Regions from separate parts of the Streptomyces sp. NPDC013317 genome, predicted to be linked through region 4. Evidence: riboswitches for the same ligand, from Rfam matches in the RefSeq annotation. Region 4 holds a riboswitch; each other region holds the start of a gene.

Region 1 (6,930 bases), on a different contig from region 4:
TCGGCAGCGCGGCCCGTGCCGTGAAGTGCCGCGCCCGCGCCGCCTCCAGCGGCTCCCGTGCCACTACGTCGCCGCCCTTGACCAGCTCCACGAGGAGCTGACGGTCGGCGAGTCCGGCGGGCACCGGTCCGGTGCCGAGGACCTCCGCCTCGGCCACGCCCTCCGCGTCCACCCGCCGCGCCGCCCACTTGCGGCCGCCGACCGACGCCTTGCCCGCGACCGACTTCTTCGCCACCGCCGTCAGCGGAGCCTTCGGGTCCGCCGACCGGGCGCGGGCGACGAGCTTGTAGACCATCGAGCAGGTCGGGTGGCCGCTGCCGGTGACGAGCTGCGTGCCCACGCCGTACGCGTCGACCGGCGCGGCCGCCAGCGACGCGATGGCGTACTCGTCCAGGTCCGAGGTGACCACGATCTTGGTGTCCGTGGCGCCCAGCTCGTCGAGCTGCGCCCGGACCCGGTGGGCCACGAGCAGCAGGTCCCCGGAGTCGATCCGTACGGCCCCGAGCTCCGGGCCGGCCACCTCGACGGCGGTACGGACGGCCTCGGCCACGTCGTAGGTGTCGACGAGCAGCGTCGTGCCGCGCCCCAGCGAGGTGACCTGTGCCTGGAAGGCGTCCCGCTCGCTGTCGTGCAGAAGGGTGAAGGCGTGCGCGGAGGTGCCGACGGTCGGGATGTTGTAGCGGAAGCCGGCCGCGAGGTCCGAGGTGGAGTCGAAGCCGCCGACGTAGGCCGCCCGCGCCGAGGCGACGGCCGCCAGCTCGTGGGTGCGCCGGGCGCCCATCTCGATCAGCCGCCGGCCGCCGGCCGCGCCCGACATCCGGGAGGCCGCCGCCGCGATGGCCGAGTCGTGGTTGAGGATCGACAGGATCACGGTCTCCAGGAGCACGCACTCGGCGAAGGAGCCCTCGACCCGCAGGATCGGGGAGCCGGGGAAGTACACCTCGCCCTCCGGGTAGCCCCAGATGTCGCCCGAGAAGCGGTAGCCGGCCAGGTAGGCCAGCGTCGGCTCGTCGACGATGCCCTGCTCCCGCAGGAATCCGAGCACGTCCGTGTCGAAGCGGAAGTTCTCCACCGCGTCGAGGACCCGTCCGGTGCCGGCCACCACTCCGTAGCGCCGCCCCTCGGGCAGCCGGCGGGTGAAGACCTCGAAGACGGAGCGCCGGTCGGCGGTGCCGGCCCTGAGGGCCGCCTGCAGCATGGTCAGCTCGTACTGATCGGTGAAGAGCGCGGTCGACGGTACGTCCACCGGGAGCCCAAGGTCCGCAGCGTTCATGTCAGCGATGCTACCGCAGAAATCGTCACTCTGACGATTTCTCGGCTCGCGGGCTGACCCGTTTGTGCGACGCCCCACCTGAGGTGGCAGCATGGGGTAAGTGAGCGTCGCGCCTATTGAGATCGAACGCACCGAATCGGCCGAAGAGACCTTCGCCGTCGTCGAGCCCGACGTGCCGTGGGTGACTCTCGTCCACAACGATCCGGTCAATCTGATGAGCTATGTGACCTACGTCTTCCAGGCGTACTTCGGTTACTCCAAGGACAAGGCGCACAAGCTGATGCTCGACGTGCACAACAAGGGCCGCGCGGTGGTCTCCAGCGGGACGCGCGAGGAGATGGAGCGCGACGTGCAGGCGATGCACGGATACGGGCTGTGGGCGACCCTCACCCAGGACCGCGGCTGATGGCCGGACGCTTCGCGGCCCTGCCCGGCGGCGGTGCCGCCGTCGCGCTCGACGAGGTCGAGATCTCCATCCTGCGCTCCCTCGCCGTCCAGCTCATGGAGCTGCTCGGGCCGGGCGACGAACCCGTCGAGGGCGAGGACCCGCTCGCCGCGCTCTTCGCCGAGGGTCCGAGCGAGCCCCCGAGCGACCCGGCGCTCAAGCGCCTCTTCCCCGACGCGTACGGGGACGAGGACGAGGAGCTGCGCGCGGCCGCCGCCGACTTCCGCCGCTACACCGAGAACGACCTGCGCGCCCGCAAGCGGCAGGACGCCCTCGCGGTGATCCGCAGCCTCGACGGGCTCGCCTCGGACGACGAGGGCGGGGTCGTCCTCAAGCTCACCCCCGACGAGTCCCGCTCGTGGCTGGGTGCGCTCAACGACCTCCGGCTGACCATCGGGACCCGTCTGGAGGTCACCGACGAGGACGAGAGCGGCGAGCTGTACCGGCTGCCCGACTCCGATCCGCGCAAGCCGATGGTGATGGCATACCTCTGGCTCGGCGCGCTTCAGGAGTCACTCGTCGAGACGCTGATGTCCGGGGCCTGATACTCGCCGCCCCGATACCGGCCGGTAGTGCGTCGTTCGCTCAGCGGACACTCAAATCCGCATAACGAATACGTCAAAGAAGTCTTCTCACTGGTCCTCTTGAGTGGCCTTTGTCCGCTTTTTCATGTGGTGTGCGCCACATTCCCCCTCCTCGATCACTGTTTCCCCCGTGATAAATCTTCACGACCGCCCGGGGACGCCACCCCTGTTCCCGGGGGCGCTTCGGCCGGCTGACCGCCGGTAGCACTCCATCCATATCCGGGGGGATCAGGACCTGATCCGCAGTCAGACGCAGTCGGCGCGGAACAGCATGGAGAAAGGCGCACCACCATGACCTCAGTGCAGGTCGACAAGCAGCACGACGGCAGTGAGGCCGCGGACTCCGCCGACGGCGAGGGTTATCACCGGGCACTCGGCGCCCGCCAGATCCAGATGATCGCGATCGGCGGCGCCATCGGCACGGGCCTCTTCCTGGGCGCGGGCAAGGGCATCTCCAAAGCGGGGCCCAGCCTGATCCTCGCGTACGCCATCGCGGGCCTCGTCATCTTCTTCATCATGCGGGCGCTCGGCGAGCTCCTCATGTACCGCCCCGTGTCCGGCTCCTTCTCGGAGTACGCGCGGGAGTTCATCGGCCCCTTCGCGGGCTTCGTGACCGGCTGGACGTACTGGCTCTTCTGGGTCGTCACCGGCATCACCGAAGTGACCGCCGCCTCCGAGTACATGCAGTACTGGACCAAGAACACCGACGGCGTGCTCAATCAGCCGCAATGGGTGTTCGCCCTGATCTTCACGGTCGTGCTGTTCCTCGCGAACCTGATCTCCGTCAAGCTCTTCGGCGAGCTCGAGTTCTGGTTCTCGATGGTCAAGGTCACCGCGATCGTCGGCATGATCCTCATCTGCGCCGGCATCCTCACCATCGGCTTCTCCGACGCCGGTGACACCGCCTCCATGACCCTGCTGTGGTCCGAGGGCGGCTTCTTCCCCAAGGGCATCGGCTCCACCCTGATGACCCTGCAGATGGTCATGTTCGCCTTCCTCGCCGTCGAGCTGGTCGGCGTCACGGCGGGCGAGTCCAAGGACCCGAAGACCGTCCTGCCCAAGGCCATCAACACCGTGCCGTGGCGCATCGCCGTCTTCTACGTCGGCGCGCTGATCATGATCCTGTCGGTCGTCCCGTGGACCCACTTCCAGCCGGGCGTATCCCCGTTCGTCGCGGCCTTCGAGAAGATGGGCCTCGGCGTCGGCGCCGCGATCGTGAACTTCGTCGTCCTGACCGCCGCGCTCTCCTCCTGCAACTCGGGCATGTACTCCACCGGCCGCATGCTGCGCGACCTCGCGCTCAACGGCCAGGGCCCGAAGTTCTTCACCAAGCTCACCAAGAACGGTCTGCCGCTGGTCGGCACCTCGTTCTCGGCCGGCCTGATGATGGTGGGCGTCTGGATCAACTACCAGTGGCCCGGCGACGCCTTCAACTACGTCGTCTCCTTCGCCACCATCTCCGGCATGTGGGCCTGGATCATGATCCTGGTCTGCCAGGTCCGCTTCCGTCGCAAGGCCGACCGCGGCGAGCTGCCCCAGTCGTCCTTCAAGGCGCCCGGCGGCATCTGGTGCAGCCTCTTCGCCCTCGCCTTCATCGGCATGGTCATCGTGCTGATGGGCATCGACAAGGACGCCCGGATCTCGCTCTACTGCGCGCCGCTGTGGGGCCTGATCCTCGGGGTCTCCTACCTGGTCCTGAAGGCCCGCAACCCGGAGGGCGCGGCCTTCGCCAAGCGCTCCTGACCCGGCCTGTCCAGCATTCGGGCCGCTCCGTACCACTCCTCGGTACGGAGCGGCCCCTCTGCTTATCCTGTCGGACATGCTGACCATCACCCGGGCCCTGTACGACCAGATCGTGGAACACTCCCGCGCGGACCACCCCGACGAGGCCTGCGGCGTGGTCGCGGGTCCCGCCGGCAGCGGCCGCCCCGAGCGGTTCATCCCGATGCTGAACGCGGCGCGCTCGCCCACGTTCTACGAGTTCGACTCCGCCGACCTCCTCAAGCTCTACCGCGAGATGGACGACCGGGACGAGGAGCCCGTGATCGTCTACCACTCGCACACCGCCACCGAGGCCTACCCGTCCCGTACCGACATCACGTACGCCAACGAGCCCGGCGCGCACTACGTCCTCGTCTCCACCGCCGACACCGACGGCGCGGGCCCCTTCCAGTTCCGCTCCTACCGGATCGTCGAGGGCGTCGTGACCGAGGAGGACGTGAAGGTCGTCGAGGAGTACGGCGTCTGAGACACTGACGCGACCATCAGGGCGGCAGGACCCAGGAAGCCGGTGCGAATCCGGCACGGTCCCGCCACTGTGACCGGCCCCTCCGGGGGCCGGAAGCCAGGAACTGACCTGCCGCCTCTCACCACCGACTGGGGACGTGGAAATCCCCGGAGGAGGCTCGTCCGCCATGACCTGGCCCCGTCGTACCCTGCTGCCCGCCGCCGCCCTCGTCCCGCTGCTCGCGGCCTGCGCGGCCCCCGCTGAGAAGGACGCCCCCGCCGCCAAGGCCGCACCGGGGTTCCCGTACACCGTCTCCAACTGCGGTGTGAAGACGACCTACCAGGCACCGCCGCAGCGGGTCGTCACCATGAACCAGCACGTCACCGAGGTGATGCTCGCCCTCGGCCTGGAGAAGTCCCTCGTCGGCACGGCCTACCTCGACGACCGGATCCTGCCCGCGTACAAGAAGGCGTACGACTCATTGCCGGTCCTCGCCAAGGAGTACCCCTCCAAGGAGGCCCTGCTCGCCGCGAACCCCGACTTCGTCTACGGCGGCTACTCCAGCGCCTTCGACGCGAAGGCCGGACGCGCCCGGGACGACCTGAAGGCGGCGGGCGTCAACACCCGCCTGAACATGGAGTACTGCCCCTCCGGCGCCTCCTCCCTCGCCGACCTGTACCGCGAGGTCGACGAGGTGGCCCGGACCTTCGGCGTCCCCGAACGCGGCACGGAGTGGACGGCCGGGGCGAAGAAGACGGTCACGGCGACCGGGCAGAGGCTCGACGGGGTCACCCCTGTCCCGGTGTTCGTCTACGACAGCGGCGACAAGACCGCGTTCACCGCCGGAGGCAAGGGAATCGGCAACGAGCTGATCTCCCTCGCGGGCGGCCGGAACGTCTTCGCCGACCTCGGCAAGCCCTTCGGGGACGCGACCTGGGAGCAGGTCGTCGCCCGCAAGCCGGAGGTGATCGTCATCTACGACTACGGCTCCACGACCGTCGAACAGAAGAAGAAGCGCCTCCTCGACGACCCGGCCCTCCAGGACGTCCCGGCGGTCAAGAACCGCCGCTTCGCCGTCCTGCCGCTCTCCGACGCCGTCCTCGGTGTCCGGGTCCCCGCGGCGATCGAGAAGCTCGCCACCCAGCTCCACCCGACCCGATGACCGCCACCTCGTCCCCGCCCCCGTCCCCGGCCGCCGGAGCGGAACGGGACACGGCCCCCGAGGGCCGGGCCCCGGCCGCTCCGGCGCCGGCCGGGCGCGGGCGGTTCGCACTCGTCCTCGGGGGGCTGGTCGCCGCGCTCGCGGCAGCCGTCGTCGCCGGGGTCGCACTCGGGTCGGTACGGATACCCGTGGGCGCGGTCACCGAGATCCTCACCGGCCGCGCCGCCCCCTCCCCGTACCGCACGATCGTGCTCGACGTCCGGCTGCCGCGCGTCCTGCTCGGCGCGGTCGTCGGCGCCGGGCTCGCCGTCGTCGGCGCCGTCCTCCAGGCCCTCGTCCGCAACCGCCTCGCCGACCCCTTCCTCCTGGGCATCTCCTCGGGAGCGTCCACCGGGGCCGTCCTCGTGCTCGTCCTCGGCGTCGGCGGCGGGATCACCACCACCGTCGCCATGCCCGCCGGGGCCTTCGCCGGCGCCCTGCTCGCCCTGGTCCTCGTCTACGCGCTCGCCCGCCGCGGCTCCACGATGACCGGCTCCCGGCTCGTCCTCGCCGGCGTCGCCGTCTCGTACATCCTCTCCGCGCTGACCACCCTGCTCCTCGTCCTCGCGGGCCGCCCCGAACACTTCCAGGAGGCGATGTTCTGGTCCCTCGGCGGCCTCGGCAGCGCCCGCTGGGACACCCTCGCCCTGCCCGCCGCCGTCCTCGTCCTCGGCGTCGCCGCCCTGCTCACCCTCGCCCGCCCCCTGGACCTGCTCCTCGTCGGCGAGGAGGGCGCGACCGTCCTCGGCCTGGACACCGCCCGCTTCCGCGCCGTCGTCTTCGTCCTGGCCTCCCTCGTCACCGCCGTCATGGTCTCCGTCAGCGGAGCCGTCGGCTTCGTCGGCCTGATGGTCCCGCACGCCGCCCGCATGGCCGTCGGCGCGCCGCACCGCCGCCTCCTGCCGGTCGCCGCGCTCGGCGGCGCGCTCGCCCTGATCCTCGCCGACCTCGCCGCCCGTACCGTCGCCGCGCCCCAGGACATCCCCGTCGGCGTCCTCACCGCCCTCACCGGCGGTCCGTTCTTCCTCTGGCTCATGCGCCGCCGCGCGGAAGGGAGCCCGGTATGACCGAACTGCGCCTCCAGCGACTCTCGTACGGGACGCGACTGCGCGACGCCGACCTCACCGCCCGCCCCGGCGAGACCGTCGGGCTCGTCGGCCCCAACGGCAGCGGCAAGACCACCCTCCTGCGCTGCGTCTA
Region 2 (6,930 bases), on a different contig from region 4:
GGTCAGGCCGAGCCGGGCCGCCTGCGCCTGCCGGATCTTGGACATCGCATCCAGAAGAAGGAAGCTGATCCGGTACATCACGAGCGCCACATCCACCACGGGCGCCGGCACGCCGGCCCGCACCAGCCGGGGCAGGACGTCCGAGACGGGCGTCGTGAAGGCGAACAGCAGCACGCCCAGCGACGCCGACGAGGTCCGCAGCAGCAACTCGCCCGCGTGCACGGGCCCGTCGTGCGCGAGCGCCACCAGGCCCCGGTCCCCGCCCACCTCGAGGAGCAGCGGGACCGCTCCCGTCACACAGAAGCCCAGCGGGATGCGGAACGCGCGCCACAACTGGCGCCCCGGCACCCCGGCCGGCCCGAGAAGGACGGCCAGGGTGGCCACCGCGACCAGCACGGCACCCGGCCACGGCGGCAGGCACACCGCGCAGAGCGTCAGACCGAAGCCGAGTGCCGCTTTCTCGCACGGGTGACGGCGGCGCCAGCGACTGCTGTGCGCCGCCGCGTCGATCGGCAGCACCGGCGGCTACTCGTCGCCGGACGTGGACGTGGACGTGGCCGTGGCCGTGGCCGTGGACACCGGCGCCGAAGCAGGCTCGGGCACGGACCTCGGCGACTTCGCGAGCGCGCGGGCCTCGCCCTGCCTGCGACCCTTGTGCAGGCCGAAGTAGTAGGCGAGCACTCCGGCGCCGAGCGCAGCCTGCAGGGAGAAGAGCGCCGACTCGATCTCGCCGGACGGGGGTTCGTACAGCGGGGAGAACCACGGCTCGTAGTCCGGGTCGATCTCCGTGATCGCCGTCTCTGCCTCACCGTCGGCGCCGGTGAACGGCTCCTCCTTGTGGTCGCCCAGTCCCAGGACCAGCGGGAGGACGGCCAGCGCTCCGACGACGAGCAGGAGCAGTGCGTTGATCTTCGCGTTCCGGCTCATCAGGCGCTCGCCTCCGCTTTCTCGTTCTTCTTACGGGACGGGAGCAGCACCCCGAGGCGGGTCAGGTCCGCCTTGCTGGACTGCGTGAGCAGCCGCATGACCAGCACCGTCAGCAGGCCCTCGCTGACGGCGAGCGGCAGCTGCGTGACGGCGAAGATGCCACCGAACTTGGCCAGCGCGCCGAGCACACCGCTGCCCGGGTCCGGGAACGCCAGCGCGAGCTGGACGCTGGTCACGCAGTACGTCGACAGGTCGGCGACGAACGCGCCGAAGAACACGCTCACCATGAGCGGGACGTCGAAGCGGCGAAGCAGCCAGTACGTACCGAAACCGGCCCACGGCCCGACGATCGCCATGGAGAAGACGTTGGCACCGAGCGTGGTGAGCCCGCCGTGGGCGAGCAGCAGTGCCTGGAACAGCAGGGTGATCGTGCCCAGGACCGCCATCACCGGCGGCCGGAACAGGATCGCGCCGAGGCCCGTGCCGGTCGGGTGCGAGCAACTGCCCGTCACCGACGGGATCTTGAGCGCGGACAGAACGAAGGTGAACGCACCGGACGCACCGAGCAACAGGGTGGACTCGGGGTTGGCCTTGACCTCACGGGTCAGCGCGCGGACACCGTGGACGACGAAGGGAGCGGACGCGACGCCCCAGGCGGCCGCGTGCACAGGGGGCAGATACCCCTCGGCTATATGCATGGTTGGGAGACCCTCTCCAGCACCTCGTGGATGGACAACGCACCTTGGCCGGTCTCCTGGCTGACGGGTCATGCCGCCGCGGCTCCGCCTTCCCACACCCCCGCGGTCTCCCGCGGCGGTCCAGTGGCTTCCCCGGAGGGATGGAGCCGGACTTCCCGATCACAGTGGCGAGGGCCGCACCGGTACCGCACCGGTTTCCCGTACACCAAGGCGCTGTGACATTAGTGGGTTGACCAGGTACATCACAACACGGGAGGCGCCGCGGACGGTGTGTGACGGATCTCCCGCGCGCCCCACGCACCCCTGTCGCCCCTGTGCACGCCTCCCGCGCCCCCGCCTCACTCCTTCCGGTACGCGTACGCCTCCGAGGCCGCCGCCACCACCGCGTCCAGGTCCCCGCCGGCGCTCGCCGTGACGAGCGCGGCGACGGCGCCCTCGACGAAGGGGGCGTCCACGAGCCGTGAGCCGTCCGGAAGCTCGTCCTCCTCGGCGAGGAGCGCCTTGACGGTCAGGACGGCGCTGCCGAGGTCGACGAGCAGGGCCACTCCGGCGCCCCCGTCGACCGCGTTCGCCGCCTCGACGATCCGCTCGGAACTCGTGCCGAGACCCCCGTCGGGAGTGCCTCCGGCCGCGGCGACGGGAGCGGTCGCCCCGCCGCCCGCGAGCCCCTGGGCCAGGGCGGCGACCGCGTCGGCCACGGCCGCGCTGTGCGAGACGAGAACGATGCCCACCGTGCCCTGCCGGCCCGTCATGCGGCGGCCACCTCCGCGAGCGCGGCGATCAGCAGGGCCGACGAGGTGGCCCCGGGGTCCTGGTGCCCGACGGAGCGTTCGCCCAGATAGCTCGCCCTGCCCTTGCGCGCCCGGAGCGGGACGGTCGCGAGCGCCCCGCGCTCGGCCGCGTCCCGGGCCGCGGCGAAGGAGTCGCCGAGCTCCTCGGCCGCGGGGGTGAGCGCGTCCAGCATGGTCTTGTCCCCGACCTGGGCCCCGCCGAGCTGCGCGACTGCGGCGACCCCGGCGGCCAGCGCCGCGGCCAGGTCCTCCCGTGTCACCGATGCGGCATCCCCGAGCGCCTTGCCGGTCCGCCGCAGCAGCGTCCCGTACAGCGGCCCCGACGCACCCCCGACCGTGGAGATCAACTGCCGCCCCGCGGCCACGAGTACGGCCCCCGGAGTCTCGGGTGGATCCTTCTCCAGGATGTCCCTCACGGCGGCGAACCCCCGCTTCAGATTGGCGCCGTGGTCCGCGTCGCCGATCGCCGAGTCGAGCTCGGTGAGACGCTCCGCCTCACGGTCGACGACCGCCGCGGCACCGGTCAGCCAGCGACAGAAGAACGCGGCGTCGAACTCCTCCGGTTCGGTCATCCCCGCTCACCGGCCCCAGCGCAGCGCCGGCGTCTGCACGGGCGCGTCCCAGAGCCGGAGCAGCTCCTCGTCGGCCTGACAGAGCGTCACCGAGCAGCCGGCCATGTCGAGCGAGGTCACGTAGTTGCCGACCAGCGTGCGGGCGACGGGCACCCCGCGCTCGGCCAGCACGCGCTGCACCTCGGCGTTGAAACCGTACAGTTCGAGCAGTGGCGTGGCGCCCATCCCGTTCACGAGGGCGAGGACGGGACCGGACGGCCGCAGGTCCTCCAGGACGGCGTCGACGGCGACGTCCGCGATCTCGCCCGAGGTCATCATGGGCCGCCGCTCCCGTCCCGGCTCCCCATGGATTCCGATCCCCAACTCCAGCTCACCTTGCGGTAGTTCGAAAGTGGGACTGCCCTTGGCGGGTGTGGTGCAGGCGCTCAGCGCCACACCGAAACTCCGCGACCGTTCGTTCACGCGGCGGGCGAGCGCCTCCACCCGCTCCAGCGGCGCACCCTCCTCGGCGGCGGCACCGGCGATCTTCTCCACGAAGAGGGTCGCCCCCGTCCCGCGCCGGCCGGCGGTGTACAGGCTGTCCGTCACCGCCACGTCGTCGTCGACGAGCACCTTCGCGACCTGGATGCCCTCGTCCTCCGCGAGTTCGGCGGCCATGTCGAAGTTGAGCACGTCACCGGTGTAGTTCTTGACGACGAACAGCACCCCGGCCCCGCTGTCGACCGCGGCGGCCGCGCGCACCATCTGGTCGGGGACGGGCGACGTGAACACCTCTCCGGGGCAGGCGGCCGCCAGCATCCCGGGCCCCACGAAGCCCCCGTGGAGGGGTTCGTGCCCGGACCCGCCCCCGGACACCAGCCCCACCTTCCCGGCGACCGGAGCGTCACGCCGCAGTACGACGCGGTTCTCGACGTCGACGGTGAGTTCGGGATGCGCGGCGGCCATCCCGCGCAGGGCATCGGCGACGACGGTCTCCGGAACGTTGATCAACATCCTCATGGGTACCTCCTGAAGCGATGACGGTCGATCCGCTGAGCCTGCTCCGTTCCGCTCGCGCCCACACGTGCCGGTCGCCGCCGCCGGCACCGCGCTACGGCGCGGGCAGCACCTGCCAAGGGTAGGCTGGGGTGCGACGGCCCCCCGTGAATGCCACGGCAACCACACTGTGTCCGGAGGGATGGAAGAGCTTGCGGGCCGATCCTCTACCTCGTCGGGTGGACCCGTTCCCCCGGCGGGCGGCGCTTTTCGGCGAGCTGTGTCGGGTCCCCTCGGACCGCGGTTCGACGATCGCCAGAGCCGTGATGCCGGCCGAATCTCCGTAGGGCAGCCGCCCTTCCGGCATGTCCGGCTCCCTCGCCGCCCGCGCCCGATTGAGCGGCTGGTGTGACAGGTGAGCGGCCTGTGCTTAGGTCGGCCCCGATGGGGCAGTCGCACTGCAGGACCGGGCAGGGCCGCCGGTCAGGGCGATCAGCCGGCCCGACGATCGTCGATCTCGCACAGGAGGCGCAGTGGTCGTCCGGATGGGTGTCGAAGAAGAGTTCCATGTGATCGATGTCGAGAGCGGCGCGCTGACAGCTCGGGCCGCCGCTGTCCTCGGACGGTTGTCCCCTCACGGCGGCGGCTTCACACGGGAACTGCACCAGTCGGTCGTCGAGTCGAACAGCGGGGTGCACGCGGGCCTCGACGAACTCCACGCGGACCTGTCCGCCTCGCGGCGGCGGCTGAACGAGGCCGCCGCCTCCCAGGGGTTGGCGATCATGGCGGCGGGCGCGGCCCCCGTCGCACGACTCGGAGCCGTACACCCGACCGACGAACCCCGCTACCTGGCGATGGCGGACGAGTACCGCCGGGTCGCCGACGAGCAGCTGATATGCGGCGCCCAGGTGCATGTCGACGTCCCTGACCGGGACACCGCCGTGCGGGCCCTCTGCGCCCTGAGCCCATGGCTTCCGCCCCTCCTGGCCCTGTCCGCGAGCTCCCCCTACTGGCTCGGCTCCGACACGGGCTACGCGAGCTGGCGCACCATGCTCTGGCAGCGCTGGCCCACCTCCGGACCGGCCCCATGCTTCACCGGCGCCGCCGAGTACGACAGCGCGGTGAACGAACTGGTCGGTTCCGGCGTCATCAGCGACCCCGGAATGATCTACTACGACGTCCGCCCCTCCGCGCATCTGCAGACACTCGAACTGCGCATCTGCGACTCCTGCCCGCGCGTCGAGACGGTCGTGCTGGTCGCGGCGCTGTTCCGGGCCCTGGTCACCGACGCCTGCGCACACGCCGAGGCCGCCGGGGACGCCGTCTGTGGCGACCGGCACGAATGGCTGCGGACCGCGACGTGGCGGGCCGCCCGTTCCGGCCTCGAGGGCGACCTGATCGATCCCGTCACCCGCCGGCCCGCCGCGGCCCCCGCCGTCGTACGCACCATGCTGCGCCGACTCCGGCCGACCCTGGAGGCGTACGGGGACTGGGAGACCGCTCACCGTCTCGCGGAGGAGGCCCTGGCCCGCGGCAGCGCCGCCCACCGCCTCCGCCGGGTGGCGGCCGACGACGACCTGCTCGCGGCCGTGGACCTGTTCCTGGCCGAGACCCGCGGCGAGGCCTGGAACCGTCGCAGGCGGCCGCGTTCGCGACGCCCGGCAGCCCGCGCGCGAGCAGGGGGCATGCCCGCCAGGGTCTTCTGGAGATGACTCACCCGCGCTACCGACCCACGCGGCACGCCGGCCGTCGATGCCGCTTGCCGCGGGCCGCCGACGCCTCCGTCGGACGGCACACCGAGGAGAGAGCAGACCATGCAGAAGCCGAGCAACGTCCGGACAGAACAGGACTCATGCGGACACGATTCGTCCCCACCGTCCCGCCGCCTCAAGCGTCTTCGAGGCCCGCGCATGTGTCCGCCCGTCCGGGAGGTGGCGCATGTGCGGCTTGAGCGGTGAGATCCGCTTCGACGGGGGACGGCCCGATCTGGCGGCTGTCGAGCGCATGACCGACCGGATGGCGGCCCGTGGCCCGGACGGCCGGGGAGTCTGGTCACAGGGTGCCGTCGCCCTGGGACACCGGCGTCTGAAGATCATCGACCTGTCGGAGCGCGGGGCGCAGCCGATGACGGACAGCGAAGCGCTGATGACCTGTGTCTTCAACGGCTGCATCTACAACTACCGGCGACTCCGCGACGAACTGCGGCGGCTCGGCCACCACTTCGCCACCACCTCCGACACCGAAGTGGTGATCAAGGCGTACCGCCAGTGGGGTACCGACTTCGTCAGCCACCTCGTCGGCATGTTCGCCGTGGCGCTGGTGGAGCACGAGACGGGCCGGCTCGTACTCGCGCGTGACCGGCTGGGCATCAAGCCGCTGTACCTGGCCGATCTGCCCGGCCGTCTGCGCTTCGCCTCGACGCTCCCGGCCCTCCTCGCGGGCGGCGGGGTGGACACCTCGCTCGACCCGGTCGCGGTGCACCAGTACATGAGCTGGCACGCGACCGTCGCCGCGCCTCGCACCGTCCTCGCCGGAGTACGCAAGCTCCCGCCGGCCACCGTCCGTGTCGTGGAACGCGACGGAACGCAGCGCGACCACCGGTACTGGCAACCCTCGTACACGCGCCGCGCCGAGTTCGCCGGGATGGGACCCGACGACTGGCGGGACGCCGTACTCGAAGCCCTCCGCACGGCCGTCCGCCGGCGGACGGTGGCCGACGTGCCGGTCGGCGTCCTGCTCTCGGGCGGCCTCGACTCCAGCCTCATCGTGGCCCTGCTGGCCGAGGAGGGACAGAAGGACCTGGCGACGTTCAGCGTCGGATTCGAGTCGGAGGCGGGTGAGGACGGTGACGAGTTCGCCTACTCCGATCAGGTCTCGCGGCACTTCGACACCGACCACCACCAGCTGATGGTTCCGTCCGACCGGGTCTCCACCGCCCTGGGCGGTGCGATCGCCGCCATGAGCGAA
Region 3 (6,930 bases), on a different contig from region 4:
TCAAGGACCTGCCGCTGCTCATCGCCTTCGGCGTCCTCGCGGCGTACACGTACTCCTCGGGTCTGCGCGCCCCGGCGCTCATCGCCTTCGTCAAGGACACCCTGATCTACATCGTCATCGCGGTGGCGATCATCTACATCCCGATCAAGCTCGGCGGCTTCGACGAGATCTTCGCCAAGGCCGGCGAGGCGTACGCGACGATCAACCCGGCGACCGACAAGCCGCGCGGTGCGCTGGTGCCGGGCGAGATGGGCCAGTGGGGCTACGCGACGCTGGCGCTCGGCTCGGCGCTCGCGCTCTTCATGTACCCGCACTCGATCACGGCGACGCTCTCCTCGCGCAGCCGTGACGTGATCCGCCGCAACACCACGATCCTGCCGCTCTACTCGCTGATGCTGGGGCTGCTGGCGCTGCTCGGCTTCATGGCGATCGCCGCCGGGGTCAAGGTCTCCAACGGCCAGCTCGCGATCCCGCAGCTCTTCGAGAACATGTTCCCCGACTGGTTCGCGGGCGTGGCCTTCGCGGCCATCGGCATCGGCGCGCTGGTGCCGGCCGCGATCATGTCGATCGCCGCCGCCAACCTCTTCACCCGCAACATCTACAAGGACTTCCTGAAGCCGGACGCCACACCGGAGCAGGAGACCAAGGTCTCCAAGCTGGTGTCGCTGCTCGTCAAGGTCGGCGCGCTCGCCTTCGTCCTCACCATGGACAAGACGGTCGCGATCAACTTCCAGCTGCTCGGCGGCATCTGGATCCTGCAGACCCTCCCGGCGCTGGTCGGCGGCCTGTTCACGCGCTGGTTCCACCGCTGGGCACTGCTCGCCGGCTGGGCCGTCGGCATGGTCTACGGCACGGCGGCGGCGTACGGCGTGGCCAGCCCGACCCAGAAGCACTTCGGCGGCTCGTCCGCCGAGATCCCGGGCATCGGCGAGATCGGCTACATCGGTCTCACCGCCTTCGTGATCAACGTGATCGTCACCGTCGTCCTGACCTTCGTCCTGAAGGCCGTGAAGGCGCCCGAGGGCGTCGACGAGACCTCTCCGTCGGACTACACGGCGGACGCGGGCGACGCGGGCGTGAAGCCGCTGCCCAAGGTCGGCGCCGGTCACTGACCGTTCCGGTACGGCGAAGGGCCCGGGGTCTCCGCGAGGAAATCCCGGGCCCTTCCGTGTGCCCCCGAGGCAGACTTCCCTCCATGGACTTCACCATCAGAGCGGTACGGCCCGAGGAGCACGAGACCCTCGGCGACATCACCGCGCGCGCCTACCTCGACGACGGACACCTCGACTTCGGCGAGGCGGACGACTACCTCCACCTGCTGCGGGACGTGCCCCGGCGGGTCGCGGAGGCGGAGGTGCTGGTGGCGGTGGACCGCACGGGCACCGTCCTCGGCGGGGTGACCTTCGCCCGGGGCGGTGAGGAGTGGGCCGACATCGCGGGCGAGGGCGAGGCCGAGTTCCGGATGCTCGCCGTGGCGAAGGAGGCGCGGGGCCGGGGCGTCGGCGAGGCGCTCGTACGGGCCTGTGTGGAGCGGGCGCGGGAGACCGGGGGATGCCGTCGCGTGGTGCTCTCCACCCAGGCCCGGATGGCCGCCGCGCACCGGATGTACGAGCGAACGGGCTTCGTCCGCACGCCCGGCCGGGACTGGAGTCCGCTCGCCGACATGGACCCCCTGCTCACCTACGCCTTGGAGCTCTGACTCGCCAACGACACAACATGTGGGGGGTGCTTCGAGGAGCGCCCCCCACATGTATGCTCATCCTCGCTGTCCTCGCAGGGGAATCCGGTGGAAATCCGGAACTGTCCCGCAACGGTGTGGTTTCTGCGTGCTTGCGCACGCGGACCGAGTCCGAAGACCTGCGGACGGCGCGCCCGGTCCTTCCGTTCCGGGTGCCACAGACGTCCGGGCCTCGCGGAGTGGGCCGTGGCGCGGCCCTCCCCTGTCCACGGGTGCGGCCGCCGCCCGCCTCCCTCCGCCGGCCCCGAGCCGAGCGAGGGAGAGCCCCACGTGACCATCGCGCCCGCCGATCCGGCCGCAGCGATCGAGAGCGACGGCAACGAGAGCGACGGACCCGGGACCGTGCTTCTGCGGACCCTGACCGACCTCACCGCCGACCTCACCGACACCGACCCCGGCAAGGTCGCCGCCGCCGCGCTGCGCGGCCGCAACGCCGGTTCGGACGAGGCGGAGCTGCGCGAGCTGGCCACGGAGGCGGCGGCGGGTCTGATCGCCGAGGACCCGGCGTACTCACGGCTCGCCGCCCGGCTGCTCACGATCACCATCGCCGACGAGGCGGCCTCGCAGGGCTCGGTCACCTTCTCGTCGTCCGTCACCGTCGGTCACCGCGAGGGCCTGATCGCCGACCGTACGGCCGAGTTCGTCCGGCGGCACTCCGAGCGGCTCGACGCGCTCATCGACGCGGACGCGGACGACCGCTTCGGCTACTTCGGTCTGCGGACCCTCTACTCGCGCTATCTGCTGCGTCACCCGATCACCCGCCAGGTGATCGAGACCCCGCAGCACTTCATGCTGCGCGTCGCCTGCGGCCTCGCCGAGGACGACTCCACCCGCGCGCTCGACGAGGTCGCCGCGCTGTACGGGCTGATGAGCCGGCTCGACTACCTGCCCTCCTCCCCCACACTCTTCAACTCCGGCACCCGCCACCCGCAGATGTCGTCCTGCTACCTCCTCGACTCCCCGCTGGACGAGCTGGACTCCATCTACGACCGGTACCACCAGGTCGCGCGGCTCTCGAAGCACGCGGGCGGCATCGGCCTGTCGTACTCCCGCATCCGCGCCCGCGGTTCGCTGATCCGCGGCACCAACGGGCACTCCAACGGCATCGTGCCGTTCCTGAAGACACTGGACGCCTCGGTGGCGGCCGTGAACCAGGGCGGACGGCGCAAGGGCGCGGCCGCGGTCTACCTGGAGACCTGGCACGCGGACATCGAGGAGTTCCTGGAGCTCCGTGACAACACCGGTGAGGACGCCCGGCGTACGCACAACCTGAACCTGGCGCACTGGATCCCGGACGAGTTCATGCGCCGGGTCAACGCGGACGCCGAGTGGTCGCTCTTCTCCCCGGCTGACGTGCCCGAGCTCGTCGACCTGTGGGGCGAGGAGTTCGACGCCGCGTACCGCGCCGCCGAGGCGAAGGGCCTGGCCCGCAAGACCATGCCGGCCCGTGACCTGTACGGCCGGATGATGCGGACCCTGGCCCAGACCGGCAACGGTTGGATGACCTTCAAGGACGCCTCGAACCGTACGGCCAACCAGACCGCCGAGCCGGGCCACACCGTCCACTCCTCCAATCTCTGCACGGAGATCCTGGAGGTCACGGACGACGGCGAGACGGCCGTCTGCAACCTGGGCTCGGTCAACCTCGGCGCGTTCGTGGTCGGTTCGGACATCGACTGGGAGCGGCTCGACGCGACCGTCCGTACGGCCGTCACCTTCCTCGACCGGGTCGTCGACATCAACTTCTACCCGACCGAGCAGGCGGGCCGCTCCAACGCCCGCTGGCGCCCGGTCGGCCTGGGCGCGATGGGCCTCCAGGACGTCTTCTTCCAGCTCAAGCTGCCCTTCGACTCCCCCGAGGCTCGCGCGCTGTCGACCCGCATCGCCGAGCGGATCATGCTCGCCGCGTACGAGGCGTCCGCCGACCTCGCCGAGCGCAACGGGCCGGTGCCGGCCTGGGACAAGACCCGCGCGGCCCGCGGTGTCCTGCACCCCGACCACTACGACGTGGAGCTCAACTGGCCCGAGCGCTGGACGGCGCTGCGCGAGCGGATCGCCGCGGTCGGCATGCGCAACAGCCTGCTGCTCGCCATCGCGCCGACGGCGACGATCGCCTCGATCGCGGGCGTGTACGAGTGCATCGAGCCGCAGGTCTCCAACCTGTTCAAGCGCGAGACGCTCTCGGGCGAGTTCCTCCAGGTCAACTCGTACCTGGTGGAGGAGCTGAAGAAGCTCGGCGTGTGGGACGCGCAGACCCGTGAGGCGCTGCGCGAGTCCAACGGCTCGGTGGCCGGCTTCACCTGGGTCCCGGCCGAGGTGCGCGAGCTGTACCGGACGGCGTGGGAGATCCCGCAGCGCGGTCTGATCGACATGGCGGCGGCCCGCACGCCGTTCCTCGACCAGTCGCAGTCCCTGAACCTGTTCCTGGAGACGCCGACGATCGGCAAGCTGTCGTCGATGTACGCGTACGCCTGGAAGCAGGGCCTGAAGACGACGTACTACCTGCGCTCCCGCCCGGCGACCCGGATCGCCCGCGCGGCCCAGGCCTCCGCGCCCATCCCCGTCCAGGCGACCCCCGAAGAGGCCGTCGCCTGCTCCCTCGAAAACCCCGAGTCCTGCGAGGCCTGCCAGTAATGAGCTCTTCCGACAAGAACCTTCTCGACCCGGGCTTCGAGCTGACCCTGCGTCCGATGCGCTACCCGGACTTCTACGAGCGCTACCGGGACGCGATCAAGAACACGTGGACGGTGGAGGAGGTCGACCTCCACTCGGACGTCGCCGACCTCGCCAAGCTGACGCCCGGTGAGCAGCACATGATCGGCCGGCTGGTGGCGTTCTTCGCCACCGGTGACTCGATCGTCGCCAACAACCTCGTGCTGACGCTGTACAAGCACATCAACTCCCCCGAGGCGCGCCTGTACCTCTCGCGCCAGCTGTTCGAGGAGGCCGTGCACGTCCAGTTCTATCTGACGCTGCTCGACACCTACCTGCCCGACCCCGAGGACCGCGCGGCGGCCTTCGACGCGGTGGAGAACATCCCCTCGATCCGCGAGAAGGCGCAGTTCTGCTTCAGGTGGATGGACTCGGTCGAGAAGATCGACCGTCTGGAGACGCAGGCCGACCGCCGCCGTTTCCTGCTGAACCTGATCTGCTTCGCCGCCTGCATCGAGGGCCTGTTCTTCTACGGCGCCTTCGCCTACGTGTACTGGTTCCGCTCCCGCGGTCTGCTGCACGGCCTCGCGACCGGCACCAACTGGGTGTTCCGGGACGAGACGATGCACATGAACTTCGCCTTCGAGGTCGTGGACACCGTCCGCAAGGAGGAGCCGGAGCTCTTCGACGACGCGCTCCGGCAGCAGGTCACCGACATGCTGAAGGAGGCCGTCGAGGCGGAGCTGCAGTTCGGCCGCGACCTGTGCGGTGACGGGCTGCCGGGCATGAACACCGAGTCGATGCGCGAGTACCTCCAGTGCGTCGCCGACCAGCGCCTCCAGCGCCTGGGCTTCGCCCCGGTGTACGGCTCCGAGAACCCGTTCGCCTTCATGGAGCTCCAGGGCGTCCAGGAGCTGACGAACTTCTTCGAGCGCCGTCCGTCCGCCTACCAGGTGGCGGTCGAGGGCTCGGTCGACCTGGACGAGGACTTCTAGGTCCGCCGCCGGGTCCCGCAGACACGGCGAAGGGCCCCGCTCCGGGGGGAGCGGGGCCCTTCGCCGTACGCCGAGGTCAGTCGTTCGGGACCGTCTCGTACCGCGGGGTGCCCTCTTCCATCTGGCGCAGCGCGTCCTTGCGCTCGCGCTTGGAGAGCTTGTCGATGTACAGGAAGCCGTACAGGTGGTCCGTCTCGTGCTGGAGGCAGCGCGCGAAGTAGCCGGTGCCCCGGACCTTGATCGGGTTGCCCTGGGCGTCCTGGCCGTGGACCTCGGCGAAGTCCGGGCGGGCCAGCGAGGCGTACGCGGTCGGGACCGAGAGGCAGCCCTCGTTGGAGTCGTCCAGAATGCGGCGCTCGGCCGGCAGCTCCTGGAGCACCGGGTTGACGACGACGCCGGTGTGACGGACGCCATCGTCGTCGGGGCAGTCGTAGACGAAGACCTTCTGGTCGACGCCGATCTGGTTCGCGGCGAGGCCCACGCCCTCGGCGGCCTTCTGGCTGGCGAACATGTCGTCGATCAGCGCCGCGAGCTTGTCGTCGAACTCCGTGACGTCCTTGCACTCCCGGTGGAGCACCGGGTTGCCGACGACCGTGATCGGGCGCGCCGTGCCGCGCTCGCGGTACGCGAGCTCGCGCGCCTCGCAGTCCTCCGTGTCGACGACGAAACCGTCGTTGATCTGCTCGTCAGTCTCCTGCTGCGCCATTCCGCCGCACGCCTTCCTCAGAACCCCAGTCGATGGTCCCGTACAGCCTAAGGGCAGGATCCGGGCAGTTCAGCAGACCTCTTCGAGATCCCGCCACTCACGGCTGTCGGGGCTGTCCGCCACCCAGCCGTCGAGCAGGCCGCGGACCAGACCCACGGGCGCGGCGATCCCGCACTCCCGTTCGGGGACCCAGAGCTCGCCGGGGGAACGGTGGCCGAGCGGGCCGGGGTGGCCCGGTTCGCTGTGGTCGTGCGGGTCGAGGTGTTCGCCCTCGCCCTCGGCGCTGGGCATCGTCGACTCGGAGCAGGCGCGGCAGAGCAGCCGGACCGAGGAGGACCAGTCCTCCGCGGCGAAACCGGCGTCCGCGGCGAGCTGCTCCAGGGCGTCCCGGTCCGCCTCGGTGGCTGCCTCCAGAAGGACCACCCAGGTGGGGACGGGCGAGGGCGCCCAGAGCTCGATCTCGTCGAAGACGGGGTACGAGGGGCCGGCGCTGGTGGTGCGCTCGCCGTTGGGCACGCCGTCGTGGAGGACGACCTCGCCCCAGCGGCGGCCGGAGGACGGCAGCGGGATGGAGAGGATCTCGATCCGGGCCGGGTCCAGCCTGCGGCCCCACACGACCTCGGCCTCGCCCTCCGGCGAGAGCCGCACGGCGGCGCTCCCCAGCTCCATCCCGGCGGGCTCACCGGTCCCGGCGGAGGCCCCGGGCACCTTGAGCCCGTACGCCTGCCAGGCGCGGCGGGCCAGCGGCCAGTCCTGGAGCGCGGTGGCGGCGATGCCGACGTTCCACCAGTCGGGGGCGCCGTTCTCCTTGTCGAGGAGCGCGACGGCGCGCAGCCCGG
Region 4 (6,930 bases):
GTCCGGCGCCCTTCTCGATCATCTCCAGGAGGCGGAAGAGGGCGGTCGGGGCATTGCCGATGGCGACGACCGAGCCTTCGAGGCGGTCGCGCCAGAGTTCGAGCGCGGCGGCGCTGCGGGTCGTGCCGAGCTCGGCGGCGAGCGCGGGCACGGACGGGTCGGAGAGCGTGCACACCACGTCGTTGTCGGCGGGCAGCCGCTTGCGGGTGACGCCGCTGGCGACCATCTGCGCGTCGCAGAGGATGGGCGCGCCGGCGCGCAGGGCGGCGCGGGCGCGGGAGACGACCTCGGGCGAGTACGCGAGGTCGCGGACGAGGTCGACCATGCCGCAGGCGTGGATCATGCGCACCGCGACCTGGCTGACGTCGGCGGGCAGACCCGCCAGATCCGCTTCGGCGCGGATCGTGGCAAAGGACTGGCGGTAGATCTCCGCGCCGTCCTTCTCGTAGTCGAACATCCTGTTGCTCTCGCTCATCTCGTTGGGGTGCGGGCCGCCGCGACGGCGTGGGGAAGGTCTGTACGGGGGGTGGGGCGGCCGTCCACGAGGTAGTGGCCGTCGTCGGTGGCGACGACGTCGACCCAGGCGCGGCCCTGCGGGTGGCCGCACCGACGCTCGCACCCGGAGAAGTGGACGGGGAGACCGCCGCGGCCGGGAGTGGCGTCGGCGCGCACGTCCGCGAGGGACTTGGCGCAGCCGGGGCGCCCGGTGCAGGCGCCGACGCCGACCCAGGGGTCGGCGGGCCGGGTGATGAGGCCGGCCGCGTCGAGCTCCGGCAGTCGCTCGGGGGAGGCCCCGACGACGACGGCACCACGCCAGGGCGTGAGCCGCACCTCGTCGGCGGGCAACAGCGCCCGGAGTTGGGCGGCGGTCAGCCGCCCGAGGGGCGCGAGCACGTGCAGCGCGCGCCCGCCGAGCGCTCCGGGCTCGGGCGGAGCGCGGTGCGGCAGCGGCGGTGCGGGGGTGACGGGGCGGGCGTCGACGCCGGCCCGCGCGAGTGCGGCGGCGAGGTCGAGGAGGCCGGTCTCGGCGTTCGCCGCGCCGGCCCCGTCCTCCGGGCCGTCGGCGCCCGGCAGCCCGTTCGGGCCGGCGGCGTCGGTGGCTTCCGCTTCCGGCGCTCCGGAGCGCGGCAGTTCCTTCACGCGCCACGCGCCGTTTCCGGCGTCCTGTGCGGCCCGCAGGAACGCGTCGGCCGCGGCGAGCGCGGCTCGCGGCGCGTCGGCACCTGCGACGCGGAACGCCTGTCCGCCGACGCACAGCAGGGCGTCGGCGGCGCGCGGCGCGGGGCCGACGCTCCCGCTCGCCGTGGCTCCGCCGGGCGACGGGCTCGTGCCCGTCCGGTCGGCGTCCGGCCGGGGGCCTTCTGCGATCAAGGTCACATCTCCGCCCAGCCCCGCCACGTCGCCGCGGCCGTCGTCCAGGGCGAAGAGGAAGCGGCCCGAGAGGGCCGCCGTCCAGGGGGTCGCGCACAGCAGCGCGTCCAGCTCGCGGGCCCACAACTGGACGTCCGCGTGGCCGAGTCCGTCCAGTGTGGCCGCCGGGGAGGCGACGATGTTGCGGACCCGTTCGTGGGTGGTCGAGGGGAGGAGGCCCGCCTCCGCCAGGCGGTCCGCCAGTTCCGCGCCGCAGCCCTCGCCGAGGCCCCGCAGCTCCACGTTCCCCCGGGACGTGACCGTCACCCGTCCGTCGCCCAGGGACTCCGCCGCCGACGCCAGAACCTGGACCTGACGAGACGTCAACAACCCTGCGGGCAGGCGCAGTCGGGCCAGGCGACCGTCGTCGGCGGGGTGCAGTCGGAGCGCCCCGGGGCAGGCGTCGCCACGGTCCCGTATGAGAGGTTCGCCCTGGTTGGGCGCAGGGGGCGTGGTGGGCGGCATGGCGGCGAGCATACCCACGTGAATCCGGGTGACCCCCCGGGCCGCCGAGCGCACGATCTACTATGCAGATCGGCATGGGGTCCCAGGACCCCGGGGAGGAAGCCCGGTGAGAATCCGGCGCGGTCCCGCCACTGTGAGCCGGGTCCCGGAAGGGGCCGGGTGAGTCAGGAACTCCTGCCGTCCACACGACCACCCGGGGCGCGGACAACCCCGAGGAAGGCCTGCGCACGCATGCGAATTCTGTTGCTGTCGCACTCCGACACCGACCTGCTCAGCGCCCGCGCGGCCGGCGGCCCCGTCGCGTACCGGTTCGCCAACCCCTCCCGCCTCGCCCTGGACGACCTGCCCGGGCTCCTGGACGGCGCCGACCTCGTTCTCGTACGCCTCCTCGGCGGTCTGCGCGCCTGGGAGGACGGCCTGGACGCCCTGCGGGCGACGGAGAAGCCGCTGGTCGTGCTCTCCGGGGAACAGGCTCCCGACGCCCAGCTGATGGAGGCCTCCACCGTCCCTGTCGGCGTCGCCACCGAGGCCCACGCCTACCTCGCGCACGGCGGCCCGGCCAACCTGGAGCAGCTGGCCCGGTTCCTCTCCGACACCGTGCTGCTCACCGGTCACGGCTTCGACGCCCCGGCCGCCGCGCCCACCTGGGGCCCGCTGGAGCGGGAGGCGCGCGCCACCGACGGCCCGACCGTCGCCGTGCTCTACTACCGCGCCCACCACATGAGCGGGAACACCGCCTTCGTCGACTCGCTCTGCGCGGCGATCGAGGACGCGGGCGCGCGTGCCCTGCCGCTGTACGTCGCCTCCCTGCGCGCCCCCGAGCCGGAGCTGCTCGACACCCTTCGTACGGCCGACGCGATCGTCACCACCGTCCTCGCGGCCGGCGGCACCAAGCCCGCCGAGGCGCAGGCGGGCGGGGACGAGGACGCCTGGGACGCGGGCGCGCTCGCCGCCCTCGACGTGCCGATCCTGCAGGCGCTCTGCCTCACCGGCTCGCGCGCCGCCTGGGAGGAGAACGACGAGGGCCTCTCCCCGCTGGACGCCGCGAGCCAGGTCGCCGTGCCCGAGTTCGACGGCCGGCTCATCACCGTCCCGTTCTCCTTCAAGGAGATCGACGAGGACGGACTTCCGGCGTACGTCGCCGACACCGAGCGCGCCGCGCGCGTCGCCGGGATCGCGGTCCGCCACGCCCGCCTGCGGCACATCCCGAACGCCGAGAAGAGGCTCGCGCTGGTCCTCTCCGCGTACCCGACCAAGCACTCCCGGATCGGCAACGCGGTCGGCCTCGACACCCCCGCCTCCGCCGTCGCGCTCCTGCGGCGCCTGCGTGAGGAGGGGTACGACTTCGGCCCGGTCGAGGAGATCCCCGGGCTGGTCTCCGGGGACGGCGACGAGCTGATCTACGCCCTGATCGAGGCCGGTGGCCACGACCAGGACTGGCTGACCGAGGAGCAGCTGGCGAAGAACCCCGTCCGCATCCCGGCCGCCGACTACCGCCGCTGGTACGCGACCCTCCCGGCCGAGCTGCGCGAGGCCGTCGAGGAGCACTGGGGCCCGGCGCCCGGCGAGATGTTCCTCGACCGGTCCCGCAACCCCGAGGGCGACATCGTCCTCGCCGCCCTGCGGCGCGGGAACCTCCTCGTCCTCATCCAGCCGCCGCGCGGCTTCGGCGAGAACCCGATCGCGATCTACCACGACCCCGATCTCCCGCCGTCCCACCACTACCTGGCCGCCTACCGCTGGATCGCGGCGCGCGCCGAGGACGGCGGCTTCGGCGCCGACGCGATGGTCCACCTCGGCAAGCACGGCAACCTGGAGTGGCTGCCCGGCAAGAACGCCGGCCTGTCCGCCGCCTGCGGACCGGACGCGGCGCTCGGCGACATCCCGCTGGTCTACCCGTTCCTGGTCAACGACCCGGGCGAGGGCACGCAGGCCAAGCGTCGCGTGCACGCGACGCTGGTCGACCACCTGGTGCCGCCGATGGCCCGCGCCGACTCGTACGGCGACATCGCCCGCCTGGAGCAGCTGCTCGACGAGTACGCGCAGATCTCCTCCATGGACCCGTCCAAGCTGCCCGCCATCCGCGCGCAGATCTGGACGCTGATCCAGGCGGCGAAGCTCGACCACGACCTGGGCCTGGAGGCCCGACCGGAGGACGACGGCTTCGACGACTTCCTGCTGCACGTCGACGGCTGGCTGTGCGAGGTCAAGGACGCCCAGATCAGGGACGGTCTGCATGTGCTCGGCGGGGCGCCGGCCGGTCCCGAGCGCGTGAACCTGGTGCTCTCGATCCTGCGCGCCCGGCAGATCTGGGGCGGCACGCAGGCCCTGCCGGGTCTCCGTGAGGCCCTGGGCCTGGACGAGTCCGCCGCGACCCGCACCACCGCCGACGAGGCGGAGGCGACGGCGCGCGAGCTGGTCGAGGCGATGGAGGCGGCGGACTGGTCCGTGGACGCGGTCCCGGCGGTCGCCGCCGCGTACGGTCCCGACGTCCAGGCCGTCCTCCGCTTCGCCTGCGAGCAGGTCGTGCCGCGGCTCGCCGCCACGACCGACGAACTCGCCCACGCCGTCCATGCGTTGAACGGCGGCTTCGTCCCGGCGGGGCCCTCCGGGTCGCCGCTGCGCGGCCTGGTCAACGTGTTGCCGACCGGCCGGAACTTCTACTCCGTCGACCCCAAGGCCGTCCCCTCCCGCCTCGCGTGGGAGACCGGCCAGGCGCTCGCCGACTCGCTCCTGGAGCGCTACCGCTCCGACAACGGGGAGTGGCCGACCTCCGTCGGTCTCTCGCTGTGGGGCACGAGCGCGATGCGCACGGCGGGCGACGACGTGGCCGAGGCCCTCGCCCTGCTGGGCGTCCGCCCCACCTGGGACGACGCCTCGCGCCGCGTCAACGGCCTGGAGGCGATCCCGCTCGCGGAGCTGGGCCGCCCGCGCATCGACGTCACGCTGCGCATCTCGGGCTTCTTCCGGGACGCCTTCCCGCACGTCATCGGGCTTCTCGACGACGCCGTACGGCTGGCGGCCTCGCTGGACGAGCCGGCCGGGGAGAACTTCGTACGGGCGCACGCGCAGGCCGACCTGGCCGAGCACGGCGACGAGCGGCGCGCGACGACCCGGATCTTCGGCTCGCGGCCGGGCACCTACGGCGCGGGCATCCTCCAGCTGATCGACTCGCGCGACTGGCGCACGGACGCGGACCTCGCCGAGGTGTACACGGTGTGGGGCGGCTACGCCTACGGCCGGGGTCTGGAGGGCCGTCCGGCCCGCTCGGAGATGGAGACGGCCTACAAGCGGATCGCGGTGGCCGCGAAGAACACGGACACGCGTGAGCACGACATCGCCGACTCGGACGACTACTTCCAGTACCACGGCGGCATGGTGGCGACCGTCCGCGCGCTGACGGGCACGGCCCCCGAGGCGTACATCGGCGACTCCACCCGCCCGGAGACGGTCCGCACGCGGACCCTGGTCGAGGAGACCTCGCGGGTCTTCCGCGCCCGGGTGGTCAACCCGAAGTGGATCGAGGCGATGCGCCGCCACGGGTACAAGGGCGCGTTCGAACTGGCGGCGACGGTCGACTACCTCTTCGGCTACGACGCGACGACGGGCGTGGTCGCCGACTGGATGTACGACAAGCTGACCGAGACGTACGTCCTGGACCCGGAGAACCAGGCCTTCCTGAAGGAGGCCAACCCCTGGGCCCTGCACGGCATCGCGGAACGCCTCCTGGAGGCCGAGTCGCGCGGCATGTGGGAGAAGCCGGACCCGCAGACCCTGGCCGCCCTGCGCCAGGTCTTCCTGGACACGGAGGGCGACCTGGAGGACGGCGCCGAGGGCTGAGGCCTCCGCCGGGGCCGGGCGGCCCCGGCGCCGGGCCTCGACGGCCGACGGTCTACACCCGGGCCGCCTGCGCCGGGGCCAGTTCGAGGCGGCGGCCGGGGAAGGACCGCCTGATGCGGCGGTCGTGGGTGACCACGACCAGCGTGCCCCGGTAGGTGGCGAGTGCGGCCTCCAGTTCCTCCACGAGGCCGGGGGCCAGGTGGTTGGTCGGTTCGTCGAGGAGGAGCAGGTCCGTCGGGCGGCTGACCAGACGGGCGAGCTCCAGCTTGCGGCGCTGGCCCGTCGACAACTCCCTTACGGGCGTGCTCAGATCGGCCGCTCCGAAGAGCCCGAGCCGGAGCAGCTCCTCCTCCCGGCCCGGGCCGAAGGCCGCCGCGACCGTGCGCGGGTCGTCCGGTGGGGCGCCGTCCTGGCGGAGCATGCCGACCCGCGGTGGGACCGTCACCGTCCCGCCGTCCGGGGCGAGTTCGCCGGCGAGGACCTTGAGCAGCGTGGTCTTGCCCGCGCCGTTCGGGCCGGTGACCAGGAGGCGTTCGCCGGGGGCCAGATGCAGGGAGTCCAGGCGCAGCCTGCCCTCCACCCGTACGTCCGTCAGCGCGACCGCACCCGGGTCGCCCTCGATGTCGGCCGCGAACCTCAGCGGCTCCGGGGGCGGCGGCACCGGGTTCTGGTCCAGCCGGTGGAGCCTCTCCCGGGCGGCCCGGATCCTGCTCATCGCGCCGTGCGCCCGTGACCGGGCCCGGAACGCGCCCGCCCCGCTGAACGCAGCCGGAGCCTTGCGCGGGATGGCGGAGAAGCGGTCGATGTTCGTGTCGGCGAGCGTCGACCTGCGGGCGGTCTCGGCCCGCCACTCCTCGTACTCCCGCTCCCACCGGGCCCGTTCGGCCGCCCGTCCGGTCAGATAGCCGGCGTAGCCGTTGCCGTACCGGCGTACCGTCCGCCGCTCGTGGTCGACCTCCAGGACGGCGGTGGTGACCCCGTCGAGGAAGGCCCGGTCGTGGGTGACGGCGACGACCGTCCCCCGGTGGGTGCGCAGCCGCTCCTCCAGCCAGGCCACGGCCTCGTCGTCGAGGTCGTTGGTCGGCTCGTCGAGCAGCAGCAGTTCGGGGTCGGAGGCGAGGGTCGCGGCGAGCGCGAGGCGTGAGCGCCGTCCGCCCGAGAGGGTGCCCAGGGCGCGGTCGCGATCGAGCGGTTCGCGTTCGCCGAGCCGGCGGA

The links. Region 4 has a riboswitch for cobalamin ahead of cobN (cobaltochelatase subunit CobN). Riboswitches for the same ligand answer to the same signal wherever they lie in the genome.
Region 1: linked by a shared signal. The riboswitch ahead of ACZ3IJ_RS29680 (ABC transporter substrate-binding protein) and the one ahead of cobN (cobaltochelatase subunit CobN) in region 4 are both predicted to bind cobalamin.
Region 2: linked by a shared signal. The riboswitch ahead of ACZ3IJ_RS11850 (energy-coupling factor ABC transporter permease) and the one ahead of cobN (cobaltochelatase subunit CobN) in region 4 are both predicted to bind cobalamin.
Region 3: linked by a shared signal. The riboswitch ahead of ACZ3IJ_RS07210 (ribonucleoside-diphosphate reductase subunit alpha) and the one ahead of cobN (cobaltochelatase subunit CobN) in region 4 are both predicted to bind cobalamin.

What each region holds. Positions count from the first base shown of each region.
Region 1 covers NZ_JBVHDX010000014.1:101,105-108,034, forward strand. The annotation lists gene ACZ3IJ_RS29655 (nicotinate phosphoribosyltransferase) at 1-1,273, opposite strand, end outside; gene clpS (ATP-dependent Clp protease adapter ClpS) at 1,374-1,679, shown strand; gene ACZ3IJ_RS29665 (DUF2017 domain-containing protein) at 1,679-2,263, shown strand; gene ACZ3IJ_RS29670 (amino acid permease) at 2,594-4,045, shown strand; gene ACZ3IJ_RS29675 (M67 family metallopeptidase) at 4,122-4,550, shown strand; adenosylcobalamin (AdoCbl) riboswitch at 4,558-4,708, shown strand; gene ACZ3IJ_RS29680 (ABC transporter substrate-binding protein) at 4,717-5,691, shown strand; gene ACZ3IJ_RS29685 (FecCD family ABC transporter permease) at 5,688-6,797, shown strand; gene ACZ3IJ_RS29690 (ABC transporter ATP-binding protein) at 6,794-6,930, shown strand, end outside.
Region 2 covers NZ_JBVHDX010000003.1:672,207-679,136, reverse strand. The annotation lists gene cbiQ (cobalt ECF transporter T component CbiQ) at 1-519, opposite strand, end outside; gene ACZ3IJ_RS11855 (energy-coupling factor ABC transporter substrate-binding protein) at 526-927, opposite strand; gene ACZ3IJ_RS11850 (energy-coupling factor ABC transporter permease) at 927-1,625, opposite strand; cobalamin riboswitch at 1,655-1,850, opposite strand; gene ACZ3IJ_RS11845 (PTS-dependent dihydroxyacetone kinase phosphotransferase subunit DhaM) at 1,964-2,377, opposite strand; gene dhaL (dihydroxyacetone kinase subunit DhaL) at 2,374-2,988, opposite strand; gene dhaK (dihydroxyacetone kinase subunit DhaK) at 2,995-3,987, opposite strand; gene ACZ3IJ_RS11830 (carboxylate-amine ligase) at 4,497-5,675, shown strand; gene ACZ3IJ_RS11825 (N-acetylglutaminylglutamine amidotransferase) at 5,902-6,930, shown strand, end outside.
Region 3 covers NZ_JBVHDX010000002.1:545,812-552,741, forward strand. The annotation lists gene mctP (monocarboxylate uptake permease MctP) at 1-1,112, shown strand, start outside; gene ACZ3IJ_RS07205 (GNAT family N-acetyltransferase) at 1,196-1,699, shown strand; cobalamin riboswitch at 1,732-1,879, shown strand; gene ACZ3IJ_RS07210 (ribonucleoside-diphosphate reductase subunit alpha) at 2,009-4,372, shown strand; gene ACZ3IJ_RS07215 (ribonucleotide-diphosphate reductase subunit beta) at 4,372-5,385, shown strand; gene def (peptide deformylase) at 5,462-6,091, opposite strand; gene ACZ3IJ_RS07225 (tetratricopeptide repeat protein) at 6,161-6,930, opposite strand, start outside.
Region 4 covers NZ_JBVHDX010000008.1:262,017-268,946, reverse strand. The annotation lists gene ACZ3IJ_RS22300 (precorrin-8X methylmutase) at 1-457, opposite strand, end outside; gene ACZ3IJ_RS22295 (cobalamin biosynthesis protein CobG) at 472-1,887, opposite strand; cobalamin riboswitch at 1,933-2,067, shown strand; gene cobN (cobaltochelatase subunit CobN) at 2,107-5,715, shown strand; gene abc-f (ribosomal protection-like ABC-F family protein) at 5,768-6,930, opposite strand, start outside.